DNA from 2 places in the Kitasatospora sp. NPDC051170 genome. Region 1 is predicted to be linked to the other one. Evidence: predicted binding sites of a transcription regulator. Region 1 holds the regulator's gene; the other holds the start of a gene.

Region 1 (7,525 bases):
TCCAGGACCAGGTTGGCGACCTCCTGGCCCAGGGCCTCGCCCAGAAGGGGATCGCCACCCGCCTGGGCGTGAGCGAGCGTACGGTCGCAGGCCATATCGCCCGATTGCGTGAACTGTACGACGCGGAGACGTTGTTCCAGCTCGGCTGGCAGATGAAGGGGGCCCGAGGTGCCTGACACCCTCCTCGACGACGCGGCTCGCGAGCTCTACCGCACGATCCTGGGCGAGGGCGGGCGCATTCACCTCGGCGAGATCGGCCCCGCCGAGGAACCGGTGGTCAAGCAGCTCGCCGACTTCGGCCTGCTGGTGTTCAGCGCCGCCGACGGTGCGTACAGCGCGGTGAACCCCCGGACGGTCAGCGAGCGCCTCGGCAACGAACTCCGCGAACGCGGTGCCGAGATGATCACCCGGGCGGCGCAGGTGCCCAGGATGCTGGACGGTCTCACTCAGGCGTACGACGAGGCCCCGCGCAGCCGTCCGAAGCCGTCCTCCGGAGTGGAGTACGTCACCGGGCTGCCGCAGATCCGGCACCGGATCGCCCAGATCTTCAACGACCATCCGGACGAGGCCCTGACGATGCAGCCCGGCGGCGCCCGTCCGCCCGAGTCCTTCGAGGACGCACTCGAGTTCAACCGGCGGCACCTCGAACACGGTGGCGCCATGCGGACGATCTACGAGGCGTCCGCCCGCCTGGACCAGGCGACGGTCTCCTTCGCGGCCCGCTGCACGGAACTCGGCGCCGTGTTCCGGGTGCTGCCCATCCCGTTCACCCGGCTGATGATCTTCGGGCGCGCCGTCGCCGTCATCCCCGCCGATCCGGACAACAGCAGCGCGGCCTTCGTGGAGGACCCAGCCGTGGTGGACTTCCTGGCCAGTGACTTCGAGCTGCACTGGCGCCAGGCGGAAGGCGTCAACTGGGCGGCCCTCGCGGCAGGTTCGACCGACTCGGCGACCCAGGACCAGGTCGGCCGCCTGCTGGCCCAGGGCCTCACCCAGAAGGTGGTCGCCACCCGGTTGGGCCTGAGCGAGCGCACGGTCGCGGGCTACATCGCCCGGCTGCGGGAGACGTACGACGCGGAGACTCTCTTCCAACTGGGCTGGCAGATGCGGAGCGTTCGCGATGCCTGAGCCGCTGATCGACGCCGTCGCCGCCGAGTTCTACCAGCGGCTCCTGCACGGGGGCGGTCGTCTCCGTGTGGACGAGATTCGCCTGGAGCAGGAGGGGGCGGTTGCTCGGCTCGTGGAGATCGGACTTCTCGTTCTGCGCACTGCGGACGGCACATACTCGGCCGTCAACCCGCGCATGGTCGGTGAGCGGATCGGTACGGAACTCCGGGAGGAGGGAGCACGGTTGATCAACCGGGCCGGCCGTGTGCCCAGGCTGCTGGACGACCTCACCCAGGCGTACGACGCGGCCCCGCGCCGTCATCCCAAACCCTTCTCCGGGGTGGAGTATGTCGCCGGGATGCCCCAGATCCAGCACCGGATCGAGCAGCTCCTGATCGACCACCCACACGAGGCTTTTTCGATGCAACCCGGATACCGCCCTCCCGCAAACATGGACGACGGCTTCTCCGCGAACCGGCGGTACCGCGAACGCGGAGGCACCATACGGACGATCTATGACGAATCGGCGCTACGCGATTCGGAGACGATTCTCTTCGCCTCCCGCTGCACCGAGTTGGGTGCCGTCTACCGGGTCCTGCCAGGACCTTTCACCCGGATGATGGTCTTCGGCCGCAAGGTCGCCGTCGTTCCCGCTTCCTCGGACAACACCACCGCAGCCTTCATCGACGATCCTGCGGTGGTCGCCTTCCTGTCCCGTGCCTTCGACCTGCACTGGCAGCAGGCCGAAGGCGTCAACTGGGCTGCACTCGCCGCCGGTTCGGTCGAGCCCGCGCATGAGCAGGTGTCCACGCTCCTCGCCCGGGGCCTCACCCACAAGGCGGTCGCCACCCGCCTCGGCCTCAGCGAACGCACCGTCGCCGGCCACATCGCCCGGCTGCGCGAACTGTACGACGCGGAGACACTGTTCCAGCTCGGCTGGCAGATGCAGAGGACCGAACGTGACGCAGCTTCCTGACGCCGCCGCCCGCGAGCTCTACCGGGCGATCCTCCATCAGGGCGGACGTGCCCGGCTCGGCGAGATCCGCCCGGAGGACGAACCGGCGGTCAAGCAGCTCTCGGACCTCGGCCTGCTGGTGCTGCGGATCGCGGACGGCTCGTACAGCGCGGTGAACCCCAGGGCGGTCGGTGAGCGGATCGGGTCGGAGCTGCGCGAGGAGAGCGCCCGGCTGCTCGCCCGGGCGGCGCTCGTCCCGGACCTCCTCGACGACCTGGCCCAGGCGTACGACACGGCCCCGCGCCGCACGGAATCGGCGGGGGGAATACAGCGGGTGTCGGGCAAGGGGGAGATCCGTCACCTGCTGTCGCAGATCGCCAAGGACTACCCGCACGAGTCGATGGCCGCCCAGCCGGGCGGGCCCCGGCCGCCCCACCACACCGCGGACACCCTGGTGTGGAGTCGCAGCTACATCGAGGCGGGCGGCGTGGAGAGAACCATCTTCGAACCGTCCGTCTGCGGGGACCCGCACACCGTCGAGCTCGCCCGGGAATCGACTCGGATGGGGTCCCCGATCAGGATTCTGGAGGGGCCGTTCACCAGGACGCTGATCTTCGACCGGGCGATCGCCCTGGTTTCGGCGGCTGCCGACAACTCGGTGGCCGCCGTGGTGGAGGATCCGGCGCTGGTCGGGTACCTGGTCGGCGTGTTCGAGCAGCAGTGGCAGCGGGCGCAGATCGTGGACTGGGAGGCGCTCGCCGCCGGCCCGACCACGCCGGCCGTGCACGAGCAGGTGGGCCGCCTCCTGGGGCAGGGGCTCACGCAGCGGGCGATCGCCACTCGACTGGGGCTGAGCGAACGGACGGTGGCCGCTCACATCGCCCGGCTGCGTGAGCTCTACGACGCGGAGACGCTGTTCCAGCTCGGTTGGCGGATGCGGGGAGCCCGGACGACGGGGGAGTCCGGGAGGTGACTCCGCTCAGCCGGTCGCGGCGCCGGTCGGCCAGTAGCCCTGCTGCTGCCGGGGGACGGCGAACTGCTCGCCGGGCGCGGTCCAGAAGCCCTCGCGGAGCGAGAGCGCCATCCCGGCCCAGTCCAGGGCGGTCTCGACGGTGTGGTTGAGCGCCTCCTGCGACCAGGTGTCGTCGAAGACGAGCGGCAGGACGGGGGCGACCTGCTCGATGGTGGCGATCAGCGGGTTGTGGGTGATGGCCTCGTCGACGAGGAGGACGATCGGCTTCCGCAGCGCCGACGCCCATCCCAGCTCCAGGCTCACCCCGGCCGACAGCGGTGCGCCGACGTACGCGAACACGAGGTCCGCGGACTGCAGCGCCCGGAAGTCGGACGGGACCCGGGGCTCCGGCGCACGGCCGGCGACGGTCCAGGCGTCACTGTGGTGCGCGCTGTACACGGCGGCACCGCTGCGAAGGAGAGTGGTGCGCAGCGTCGTCAGCCGCGTCCGGCTGGCGAGCGTGACCACACTGTCGGCGGGCCCGGTCAGCCGCATCAGCGGCGCGGCCAGGAACACACGTGCACGACGGCCCTCAGGGGCCTGGCTGTCGTGGTGACGCAGGTAGGGCTCGGTCATGTCGACTCCGGGGGACTGCCGACCGGGGGAGCGAGCGTCGGCGGGACGGGGATTCGGACTGCTCGGTTGTGTTCCCGTTGGTTGAACCGTCTAGCTAATTTGACGGTACATTGGCAGAGTGTGGCGCTCTGCTTTCACCATTGGGAGCGAACTGATCGTCCATCGGGGCGCCGTGCCCCGTCCAGCGTTGGCCCCTGTCATCCGGATGACTGGCAGAGAGATGACGCACTCCCCGTAGGCAGGAGTAGGTGGAACCCTCCCCCTCGCGTAACACCATGTGAGCCGTTATCCTGCTTGACGCTTCTAGCTGGTGATTCCCGAGGGAGAGAGTGGGGCGTGACTGACATGCGCCGATTTGCCCGCATATTCATACTGTCGCTGGCCGTCACCGCTGCGGTGCTTGGCGTCAACTCCCTTGCGAATGCTGCCAACCCGCATGGCACGACTGTCGTGCAGGCTGCTGTGAGCATTGCGGACGACACCTCCTGGCAGTGAAGCACGGCCATGTGGGCGTGTGACTCACTCGGCAGGCTCCTGCACTTTTCGCCCTATGACGTACCCGAGCTGGAAGAGCGAGTCGACCTTGTAGTCGTCTCGCATCTCGGCAATATGTCTTGCTAGCGTCCGTTCGCTGATGCCCAGGCGTCGCGCGATAACCCGGTGATTGGTGCCCTCGAGCATCTGCTCAATGATTGTTTGACGCAAGCGAGACACTACCTGCTGCGGAACTGTGCGATCTCCCTCAAATTCCAGTGCTCTGCTCCAGCATCGATCGAAAACCTCCTCCGCAAGATAGTCGACAACGGCCGGGTCATAGATGAAGGCCGCGAGGCTCATGTCTTCGACGATCGGAATTACGGCTACACGCCGGTCCATGACGATGAGACGCGTGTAAGGTTCGTCAAGCGTTCGATACTGTCCGCCTGCCCGGGCAAGTGTGGCCACGTAATCCCTGGTGGGTTGGTGGTATCGGGTGCTGGCGTGGTAGATCGTCCGAATCTTTGTGCCGCTGTGGAGCGTCTCTAGATCTTGCTCGATCATTCCGGCGAGGGTTTCTGGCTCGCGGGGTCCACCGGGTTGGAGTGCCAGGATCTCCTCCAGTCTGGAGCTCCTGAACTGCTGCACTCGCTGCCGAATGAGGGCCTTCCCTTGTACGTGCTCGATCGCGCCTCCGAGTTGCTTCGGAGTGTGGAATTCCCGGGCGATCTCCTCCATTTCAGCGGGAAGAGAAACGGCGCGTGACAGAAGCTCAAGCGCCTGACGTTGCCAGGAATGGCTGAGGCTTGTCGAGAGCTGAGCGGGATCGGTGGCAATGAATGTACTCGGATCATCGCTGTCGGCTACGAGAAGCCCAATACGCACCAGCTCATTCCGTGCTGAAGCGTTCCGGTCGACAAGGGAACCGAGAGGAAGCTTGCCGTCACCTCGGACGACGGCGAGATAAAGCTCCCGTGCTTCTGCTGAGAGGACGGTCGTGCCAGCGGCAAGGGGCTGCTCTCGTTCACTCATCCGCGACTCCTTGCCGTTGCTGCGATCCCTGTGCCTCATCAGCGCTCATGCTGAATCGAGTTTCAGCATGCCAGATCTGGTGAGCCCACCGGAGAGGAAATGCAACCGCACTCTCTCACCAAGACACCAGCCGCCGGCACCCCCCGAACAGGAGGGAACCGGCGGCTAGGGGGGCGCTCGGTCAGCGCTTGGGGCGCCAGACGACGAGGGCGCTGGATTGCGGGCTGGGCGGCTGGTAGGGGACCAGGTCGCGGCGGTAGGAGGCGTGGACGGCGGCCTCGCGTTGCTGGAGGGCGGTGGCCGCGCCTTCGAGGGAGTCGACGAGTTCGGTGACCCGGGCCTGGAGGGCGGTGACCTGGTTCTCCAGCTCGATGATCCGCTTGATGCCGGCCAGGTTGATGCCCTCGTCCTGGGAGAGGCGCTGGACCTCGCGCAGCTGCTCGATGTCGCGGGCGGAGTAGCGGCGGCCGCGTCCGGCGGTGCGGTCGGGGCTGACGAGGCCGAGGCGGTCGTACTGGCGCAGGGTCTGCGGGTGCAGGCCGGACAGTTCGGCGGCGACGGAGATGACGTACACCGGAGTCTCCTCCGTGAGCACGTACTGCGGCGCGGCCGGGGCGCGGCGGCGGCGCGTGCCGTCGCCGGGGAGGCCCTCGCCGAGGCCGGGGCCGATGGGGCCGCTGTCGGGGGTCATCGGATTCGGGGACATCTGGTCGTCACGCTCCCTTCGCCGCCCGGAAGAGGGCGGCTCGCGGGTCGTCGGAGGCGGTGGCCTCGCGGTACTGCTCCAGTGCGTTCAGGGCGTCTCCGGTGACGCTCTGCGGCACCACGACCTCGATGGTGACGAGGAGGTCGCCGCGGGTGCCGTCCTTGCGGGTGGCGCCCTTGCCGCGGGCGCGCATGGTGAGGCCGTTGGCGCTGCCCGGCGGGAGCTTGAGCTTGACGGCGGGGCCGCCGAGCGTGGGCACCTCGATGGTGGCGCCGAGGGTGGCCTCGGGGAAGGTGACCGGGACGGTGACGGTCAGGTTGTCGCCCTTGCGGCCGAAGACGGCGTGCGGGTCGACGTGCACGGTGACGTAGAGGTCGCCGGGCTGTCCGCCGCGTTCGCCCTGGGCGCCCTTGCCCTTGAGTCGGATGCGCTGGTCGGCCTGGACGCCGGCGGGGATGCGCACCTGCATGGTGCGGGCGGAGCTGGCGCGGCCGCTGCCGTGGCAGTCGGTGCAGGGGTCGTCGACGATCATGCCCCGGCCGCGGCAGTCCTTGCAGGGCTCGGAGAGCGCGAAGGCGCCCTGGCCGCGGCTGACGGTGCCGGCGCCGACGCAGGTGGGGCAGACCCGCGGGGTGGTGCCGGCCTTGGCGCCGGTGCCGTTGCAGGTCCGGCAGGGGGACTGGCTGGTCATCCGCAGGGGGACGGTCGCGCCGTCGACGGCCTCCTCGAAGGAGAGCGTCACCTCGGTCTCGACGTCCGCGCCCCGCCGGGGCTGGGCCTGCCGGGTGCCGGTGCGGTTGAACAGGCCGCCGAAGACGTCGCCGATCCCGCCGCTGCCGCCGCCGCCCTGGGTGCCGCTGAACAGGTCGCCGAAGTCGAAGCTGTAGTTGCCGGTGCCCGGGCCGCCGCCGGCCCGGAAGCCGCCGTTGGCGAAGAGGCTGCGGGCCTCGTCGTACTCCTTGCGGCGCTTCTCGTCGGAGAGGACGTCGTACGCCTCGGAGATGTCCTTGAACCGCTCCTCGGCCTTGGCGTCACCCTTGTTGGCGTCGGGGTGGAACTCGCGGGCCAGCTTGCGGTAGGTCTTCTTGATCTCGGTGGCGGTGGCGTCCTTGGGCACGCCGAGGACCTTGTAGTAGTCCTTCTCCACGTAGTCCTTACCGCTCACGGCTTGAGCCACCTCCCGAGTCCATCGTCACAGTGCTGTCAACAGCCGTGTGGAAAAGGGCTGTTGACAGCGCGCTGCGGAGCCGGCCGGGCTTACCGGCGTACGACTCCGCAGCGCACAGGTTGTCAGCTGTCACCGTTGGTCAGCTGTCCGAGTCACCGTCGGCCTTGTCCGCGTCGGCGGACTTCGCCTCGGCGTCCGGGGCGGAGGCCGTCTGGGTGCCCGGCTGGGGCTCCGCGACGGCGACCATGGCGGGGCGGATGATCCGCTCGCCGATGCGGTAACCGGGCTGGAGGATCTGCACGCAGGTGTCCTCGGTGACGTCCGAGGAGTAGCTGTGCATGAGCGCCTCGTGCATGGTCGGGTCGAAGGGCTCGCCCTCCTTGCCGAACTGCTGGAGGCCCAGCTTGGCGACGACCGTCTCCAGGGACTCGGCGACGGACTTGAAGCCGCCCGTCACCTCGCCGTGCTCGCGGGCACGGCCGATGTCGTCCA
Region 2 (7,525 bases), on a different contig from region 1:
ATCTTTCACATCTCCGACATCCCCGGCACCTCGGTTGCAGCGTAACCGTCCTCCGGCGCCGGCGGCGGCGTCGTGAACACCCACCGCTGCACGGCCCAGAACCGGAAGAGCATGGCGACGAACGTCCCGACGACCATCCCGCTGAGGAAGTCGGCGATCTCCTGGGCGAGCGGCCCGACGTACGGCTCGCGCAGGTCGAGCAGGTAGCGGGAGACGATCAGCGGGAGGTCGTTGACCGCGATGGCGACGGCGCTGACCAGCGCGAACAGCAGGGGTTCGCGCCGCCGCCACCCGGTGCGGAAGGCCCAGCGCCGGTTGAGCACGTACGACACGACGGTGCCGATGACGGTGGCGACGGTCAGCGCGACGACCGGTTTGTGCTCCAGCACGGTGAACTTCAGCTCGAAGTCGATCACCACGGTGAGCAGGAAGCAGAGCCCGCCGACGAGCAGGAACTTCACCAGCCGCCGGTGCCTGAGGAGCAGGGGCCGCAGCGGCGGCGGCACCCGCGCCAGGGCTCGCTGCGTGGGGGACGGCATCCGAGCAGTGTCACACGCCCGGATGCCGTCCGCCTTTCAACGCCGCTGGGCGGGCCCCTAAACGGCCAGGAGTACTCCGGCCGGCTCCAGCGCCAGCTTCAGCACCTCCCGCACGTCCGCGACCGGGTGGACGGTGAGCCGCTCCAGCACCTCGGCCGGGACGTCGTCCAGGTCGGCCTCGTTGCGCTTGGGGATGATCACCGTGGTGACGCCGGCCCGGTCGGCGGCGAGGAGCTTCTGCTTGACCCCGCCGATGGGCAGCACCCGCCCGGTGAGCGACACCTCGCCCGTCATCGCCACGTCGGTGCGCACCTTGCGGCCGGAGAGCAGCGAGGCGAGCGCCGTGGTCATGGTGATGCCGGCGCTGGGCCCGTCCTTGGGGACGGCCCCGGCGGGGACGTGCAGGTGGACGCCCCGGTCGCGCAGCGAGGTGACGGGCAGTTCCAGCTCGGCGCCGCGCGAGCGCAGGTAGGAGAGCGCGATGTGCGCGGACTCCTTCATGACGTCGCCCAGCTGCCCGGTGAGGGTGAGCCCGGTGCCGCCGGTCTCGGCGTCGGCGAGGGAGGCCTCGATGTAGAGGACGTCGCCGCCGGCGCCGGTGACGGCGAGCCCGGTGGCCACGCCGGGGACGGCGGTGCGCCGCTCGGCGGGTTCCTGGGCGGCCTCGGGCACGTGGTGCGGCCGGCCGATGAGGGCGCGCAGGTCCTTCGGGCCGACGGTGACGGGCAGCTCGCGCTCGCCGAGCTCGGCCTGTGCGGCGATCTTGCGCAGCACCCGGGCGATGGAGCGTTCCAGGTTCCGTACGCCGGCCTCCCGGGTGTACTCCCCGGCGAGCCTGCGCAGCGCCTCCTCCTCGACGCCGACCTGCCCGTCGCCGAGGCCCGCCTTCTCCAGCTGGCGCGGGAGCAGGTGGTCGCGGGCGATGACGACCTTCTCGTCCTCGGTGTAGCCGTCCAGGCGGACCAGTTCCATGCGGTCGAGCAGCGGCTCGGGGATGGACTCCAGCACGTTGGCGGTGGCGAGGAAGACGACGTCGGAGAGGTCGAGCTCGACCTCCAGGTAGTGGTCGCGGAAGGTGTGGTTCTGCGCCGGGTCGAGCACCTCGAGCAGGGCGGCGGCCGGGTCTCCCCGGTAGTCGGAGCCGACCTTGTCGATCTCGTCGAGCAGGACGACGGGGTTCATCGAGCCCGCCTCCTTGACGGCCCGGACGAGCCGGCCGGGCAGCGCGCCGACGTAGGTGCGCCGGTGGCCCCGGATCTCGGCCTCGTCCCGCACCCCGCCGAGGGCGACGCGGACGAACTTTCGGCCCATCGCGTGGGCCACCGATTCGGCGATCGAGGTCTTTCCGACCCCGGGCGGGCCGACGAGGGCGAGAACCGCGCCGCCGCGGCGGCCGCCGATCAGCCCGAGCCCCTGGTCGGCGCGGCGCTTGCGCACGGCCAGGTACTCGACGATGCGCTCCTTCACGTCGGCCAGGCCCGCGTGGTCGGCGTCCAGGACGGCCCGGGCGCCGGCGATGTCGTAGGCGTCCTCGGTGCGCTCGTTCCAGGGCAGCTCCAGGACGGTGTCGAGCCAGGTGCGGATCCAGGAGCCCTCGGGCGACTGGTCGGAGGAGCGCTCCAGCTTGTCGACCTCCTTGAGCGCGGCCTCGCGGACCTTCTCGGGCAGGTCGGCGGCCTCGACGCGGGCGCGGTAGTCGCCCTCCTCGTCGGCCGGGTCGCCGTTGAGCTCGGCGAGTTCCTTGCGGACGGCCTCCAGCTGGCGGCGGAGCAGGAACTCCTTCTGCTGCTTGGCGACGCCCTCCTCGACGTCCTTGCGGATGGTGTCGTTGACCTCCTCCTCGGCGAGGTGGTCGCGCAGGAGGGTGAGCGCGTACTCCAGCCGGGCGACCTGGTCGGCCTCCAGGAGCACCTTGAGCTTCTGCTCGGCGGTGGCGAAGGGCGCGTAGCCGATGTTGTCGGCGAGCTCGCCGACGCCCTCGATCTGGGCGACGCGGTCGACGATCTGCCAGGCGCCGCGCTTGCGCAGCCACTGGGTGGACAGCGCCTTGTACTCCTTGACCAGCTCGGCGGCCCGCCCGGCGACGGGCGTGCCGACGGAGGACTCCTTGAACGGGGTGGTCTCCACCCACAGGGCGGCGCCGGGCCCGGTGGTGCCCACACCGATGCGCACCCGGCGCACGGCGCGCACGAGGGCGGCCGGGTCCCCGTCGGCGAGGCGGCCGACCTGCTCGACGGTGGCGAGGGTGCCGGCCGCCGCGTACGAGCCGTCGACCCGGGGGACGAGCAGCACCTGGGGCTTGCCGGAGCCGGTGGCCGCGGCGCGGGCGGCTTCGACGGCGGCGCGCACCTCCGTGTCCTTCAGGTCGAGCGGGACGACCATGCCCGGGAGCACGACCTCGTCGTCGAGCGGCAGCACGGGCAGGGTGAGCGGTGTGGACGTCGATGCCATGATCTCTCCCCAGTCAGTGAACTTGAGTCGACCTGACTAAGGCTCGGCGGGCCCCGGATGTTCCCGCGGCTTTGTTCGCCGTGAGCGAACACCAGAAGGCCCTGGACAACCGGCGAACGACCGTTCGGTAGGGGATGTCAAAAACGGGCCCGCTCGCCCGGCGGGGCTCAGCGCGTCGCCGGGAACCCGCCCCGCGCGGCCACACCCTTGACCGCCGCGGCCGCCACCCGGCGCGGGCGCGAGGTCGGAGGCCGCCGCCGAACCCGCCGCAGCCACCGCCACAGCGCCACCCCGGCGAGCACCGCCGCCGGGTGCCCGACGGCCGTGACCACGTCCCGGTCCTCGGCGATCTGCCCGGCGATCATCAGCCCGGTCGCGCCCAGCGCGAGCACCCGCCCGCGCGTGGACATCAGTCCGGCCACCGCGCCCAGGCAGGCGAGCACGCCGTAGCTGACCCCGATGTCCAGCCGGTCCATCGCCTCGGGCTCCATCCGCCCGGTGGCCACCGCGCCCATCACCACGCCCTGGGAGAGCAGCGTGGCGCCGACGTGCCCGATCGCGAACACCGCCGCCGCCCGCGCCGGGCCGACCCTGCGCTCCAGCGGCGCGAGGGTGATCGCGAATCCCCACAGGTACGGCATCCACGCCTCGCCGGCGACCCAGAATCCGCTGAGCACGAGAGCCCGCAAAGGGTGCTGCAGAAGGTTGTGCCCGTCCGAACTGGACGCCTCCTGGAGGCGTTGCACGAGTTCCGGGTCGGCGAGTTTCGCGAAGGTCGTGGTGACGCCGACGACGGCGAGGTATCCGAGCGTGAACGGATTGCGCCGGGGCGTCGGCAGGCGTTCCAGCAACCAGTCGAGGACGACGGTGCGCAGTCCGTGGCGGAACATTCCGTACGGCACGCCGACGGGCGCCTGAGCGCGCCCTCCGGACTCACGCCACACTGCCGCCATGCCGCCTCCGCTCCGTGCCCGCAGCCACCCGGTTCTCCCCGCCCCGTGCCCAACGTACCGGCGGGAGCGAGGGATTCCGCGCGGCGGGGCGGCGTCGCGACGACGTTACGTCGAGGTTCTGAGAGGCACCTGAGAAAAGCCCGTGAAGACTGTCCCGGAGTCAGTGAGTCCGATTACCGAAAAATTGGTCTGGACCTAGTTCCGGAGAACGCTTCGGCATCGGCTCTGACCGGCAGCTCGCCCTGAACCCCATCGCATACGTACCGTCATCCGGCGAAAATTCCCCGGGTAAGGTATCGCCCCGTGCCCACCCCTTCGGTGGGCCTCCGGGCGGCCCGGAAGGCCGCCCCACGGGCCGGAAACGTCCGGTCCACCTGCCGGGAAGCATCCGCTGTCCGTACGCTGCGAAGTGCGCGGGAGCATCGGGCGGCCGACCACCGCCCGGCCCGTTCCCGATCGCGCGGCGGGGCGGCGGACCCGGCACAGTCCACGACGGAACAAGACTACGAGCGGAGCCCGCCATCCCCACAGGTGGCCGGCCCGCAGCCCTGGGGGCGGTGGCGTGACCGTGACAGAGATTCAGCAGGACAACCACAACACCGGCGGCACGGTGAACAGCCAGCGCAGAGTGCTGGTGGTGGAGGACGAGCCCACGATCGCGGAGTCGATCGCGGCCCGGCTGGGCGCGGAGGGCTTCAAGGTCGCCGTGGCCCACGACGGACCGGGCGCGGTCGACGGCTTCCACACCTGGCAGCCGGACCTGGTCGTCCTCGACATCATGCTGCCCGGCTTCGACGGCCTGGAGGTGTGCCGCCGCATCCAGGCCCAGCGGCCGGTGCCGGTACTGATGCTGACGGCCCGCGACGACGAGACGGACCTCCTGGTCGGGCTCGGCGTCGGCGCGGACGACTACATGACCAAACCGTTCTCGATGCGCGAACTCGCGGCCCGGGTCAACGTGCTGCTGCGCCGCGTCGAGCGCGCCCAGCAGGCCGCCCGCACGCCCGCGCTCGGCAGCCTGCGCTTCGGCGAGCTGGAGATCGACCACGTGCAGCGCCGGGTCCGGCTCGCCTCCGGCGACGTCCACCTGACGCCCACCGAGTTCGACCTGCTCGCCTGCCTGGCCGCCCAGCCGCGCGCCGTGCTCACCCGCGAGCAGCTGCTGGCCGAGGTCTGGGACTGGACCGACGCCTCCGGCACCCGCACGGTGGACAGCCACGTCAAGGCGCTGCGGCGCAAGATCGGCGCCAGCTGGATCCGCACCGTGCACGGCGTCGGCTACGCACTGGAGGCCCCGCTGTCCTGACGGCGGACCTCGGGCGACGGGCCTCCGGGGGGCCCGTGTCCCGAACGACCGACCGCACCAGGACGCACGCGGGGCCCGCTCGGGGGACCCATGACCTTTCCACAGCAACGCGACGGGGACGCCGAGACCGCGCGTCCGCAGACCCTCGCCTCCCGCGCCGCCCGCCGGGTCTGGGCCGACATCCGGCCGCTCGACCCGGTCCGCTCGATCAAGGGCAAACTCGCCCTGCTGGTGATCGTCTCCGTCTTCCTGGCCACCGGGATGGTGGTCGTGGCGATCCGGTCCGAGACCCAGATCCGGATCATCATGGTCTTCTCCATGATCGCCTCGCTGCTGTTCATGCAGTTCCTCGCGCACGGGCTGACCTCCCCCCTGCGCGAGATGACGGCCGCCGCCCGCGCGATGGCCTCCGGCGACTACAGCCGCCGGGTCGAGGTCGGCTCCCGCGACGAGATCGGCGAGCTGGCCGTCACCTTCAACGCGATGGCCGCCGACCTGCAGGCGGCCGACCAACACCGGCGCGAGCTGGTCGCCAACGTCTCCCACGAGCTGCGCACGCCCATCGCCGCGCTGCGCGCCGTCCTGGAGAACGTGGTGGACGGCGTCGTCCAGCCGAACCCGGCCACCCTGGAGGCGGCCCTGGAGCAGACCGAGCGGCTCGGCCGCCTGGTCACCCACCTGCTGGACCTCTCCAAGATCGACGACGGCGTGGTCGACCTGGACGCCCGCCCCTTCGAGGTGCGCGAGTTCCTGGACGGCGTGCTGCGCGGCGTCACCGTGGACGGCGCGACGGCCGGCGGGGCCTTCTCCCGCCGGGGCGACGTCCGCCTCGCCCTGGAGGTCAGCCCGAGCGGCCTGACGGGCGTGGCGGACACCGAGCGCCTGCACCAGGTGGTCGCCAACCTGGTCGACAACGCCTGCAAGCACTCCCCCTCCGGCGGCACCGTCACCGTGCGCGCCCGTCCCGACGACGAGGACGGCGGCCTGCTGCTGGAGGTCGAGGACGAGGGCCCCGGGATCCCGCCCGCGGACCGCAACCGGGTCTTCGAGCGGTTCAGCCGCAGCGGCACCGCGACGGCCGCCGGCCCGGCCGCGGACGGCGGTACCGGGCTGGGCCTCGCGATCGCCCGCTGGGCGGTGGACCTGCACGGCGGGCGGATCGCGGTGGCCGAGTCCCCCCGCGGCTGCCGGATCGAGGTCCGGCTCCCGGGACAGCGACAGGCTTGACCCTTGGGTGACCCGGGAGTGACCCAAGGGTGATCGGTTCATCACACCGGTCATTTGTCACAGAACCGACACAGTGATCGCCGAAGATCGCGTACGTCCCCAAGCGGAGAAATGTCTGGATTAGGACTGTTTTGACCGCTGGCGAAGGCCGATCAGTTCCCCTCAGATACGGCTTCCTAACGCACTTTTTCAGCCAAAGTGCAGGTCAGGACTGTGATCTGGGCGACGCCTGGGGCCCGAAGACTGCGCGATCACTGGTCAGGGGCGTAGCCTTAATCCCCGCTGTCCAAACATCCCAAAAGGAAGCGGAAGAGGGCGGTTGCCGCCGTGTCGCCACAGTCCCAAGAAACCCCCAACAGCTCGGCAAGCTCCACGGGCTTCGGCCCCAATGAGTGGCTCGTCGACGAGATCTACCAGCAGTACCTCCAGGACCCGAACTCGGTCGACCGAGCCTGGTGGGACTTTTTCGCCGACTACAAGCCCGGTACCGAGGTGACCCCAGTGACCCAGGCCGCGACCCCGGTCGGCACCACGCCGACCCCCGCCGCCGCCCCCGCGCCCGCCGCTGCTGCTCCGGCCGCACCCGCCCCCGCCGCGCCGGCCGTCCCGGCCCCGGTGGCGGCCCCGGCCCCCGCCGCACCGCTCGCCGCAGCCCCCGCCGCGCCCCCGGCGCCGAAGGCCGCCGCCCCGGCCGCGCCCGCCGTCGCCGCCCCGGCCGGCCCCGAGCTGGTCCAGCTGCGCGGCCCGGCGAAGGCCGTCGCCACCAACATGGACGCCTCGCTGGAGGTGCCGACCGCGACCTCGGTCCGCGCCGTCCCGGCGAAGCTGTTGATCGACAACCGCATCGTCATCAACAACCACCTGCAGCGCGCCCGCGGTGGCAAGGTCTCCTTCACCCACCTGATCGGCTACGCCCTGGTCCAGGCCATCAAGGCCTCGCCGGGCATGAACCACAGCTACAAGGTGGAGGACGGCAAGTCCTACCTGGTCAAGCCGGAGCACATCAACCTCGGCCTGGCCATCGACCTGGTCAAGCCCAACGGCGACCG

The links. The regulator HspR, encoded in region 1, represses chaperone genes until heat shock. The targets are predictions, from matches to a motif close to TTGAGNNNNNNNNNCTCAA.
Region 2: the regulator HspR is predicted to act here: its motif matches at 3,013-3,031, upstream of lon (endopeptidase La).

The regions. Positions count from the first base shown of each region.
Region 1 covers NZ_JBITFA010000006.1:259,973-267,497, reverse strand. Annotated here, with positions in the region: gene ACIBCA_RS16130 (LuxR C-terminal-related transcriptional regulator) at 1-176, shown strand, start outside; gene ACIBCA_RS16125 (LuxR C-terminal-related transcriptional regulator) at 169-1,128, shown strand; gene ACIBCA_RS16120 (LuxR family transcriptional regulator) at 1,121-2,083, shown strand; gene ACIBCA_RS16115 (winged helix-turn-helix transcriptional regulator) at 2,067-3,035, shown strand; gene ACIBCA_RS16110 (hypothetical protein) at 3,042-3,650, opposite strand; gene ACIBCA_RS16105 (hypothetical protein) at 3,987-4,145, shown strand; gene ACIBCA_RS16100 (helix-turn-helix domain-containing protein) at 4,170-5,159, opposite strand; gene ACIBCA_RS16095 (heat shock protein transcriptional repressor HspR) at 5,341-5,865, opposite strand; gene dnaJ (molecular chaperone DnaJ) at 5,873-7,030, opposite strand; gene grpE (nucleotide exchange factor GrpE) at 7,173-7,525, opposite strand, start outside.
Region 2 covers NZ_JBITFA010000002.1:684,710-692,234, reverse strand. Annotated here, with positions in the region: gene ACIBCA_RS06690 (GtrA family protein) at 6-539, opposite strand; gene lon (endopeptidase La) at 597-2,990, opposite strand; gene ACIBCA_RS06680 (rhomboid-like protein) at 3,158-3,892, opposite strand; gene ACIBCA_RS06675 (response regulator transcription factor) at 4,512-5,249, shown strand; gene ACIBCA_RS06670 (ATP-binding protein) at 5,340-6,476, shown strand; gene ACIBCA_RS06665 (multifunctional oxoglutarate decarboxylase/oxoglutarate dehydrogenase thiamine pyrophosphate-binding subunit/dihydrolipoyllysine-residue succinyltransferase subunit) at 6,804-7,525, shown strand, end outside.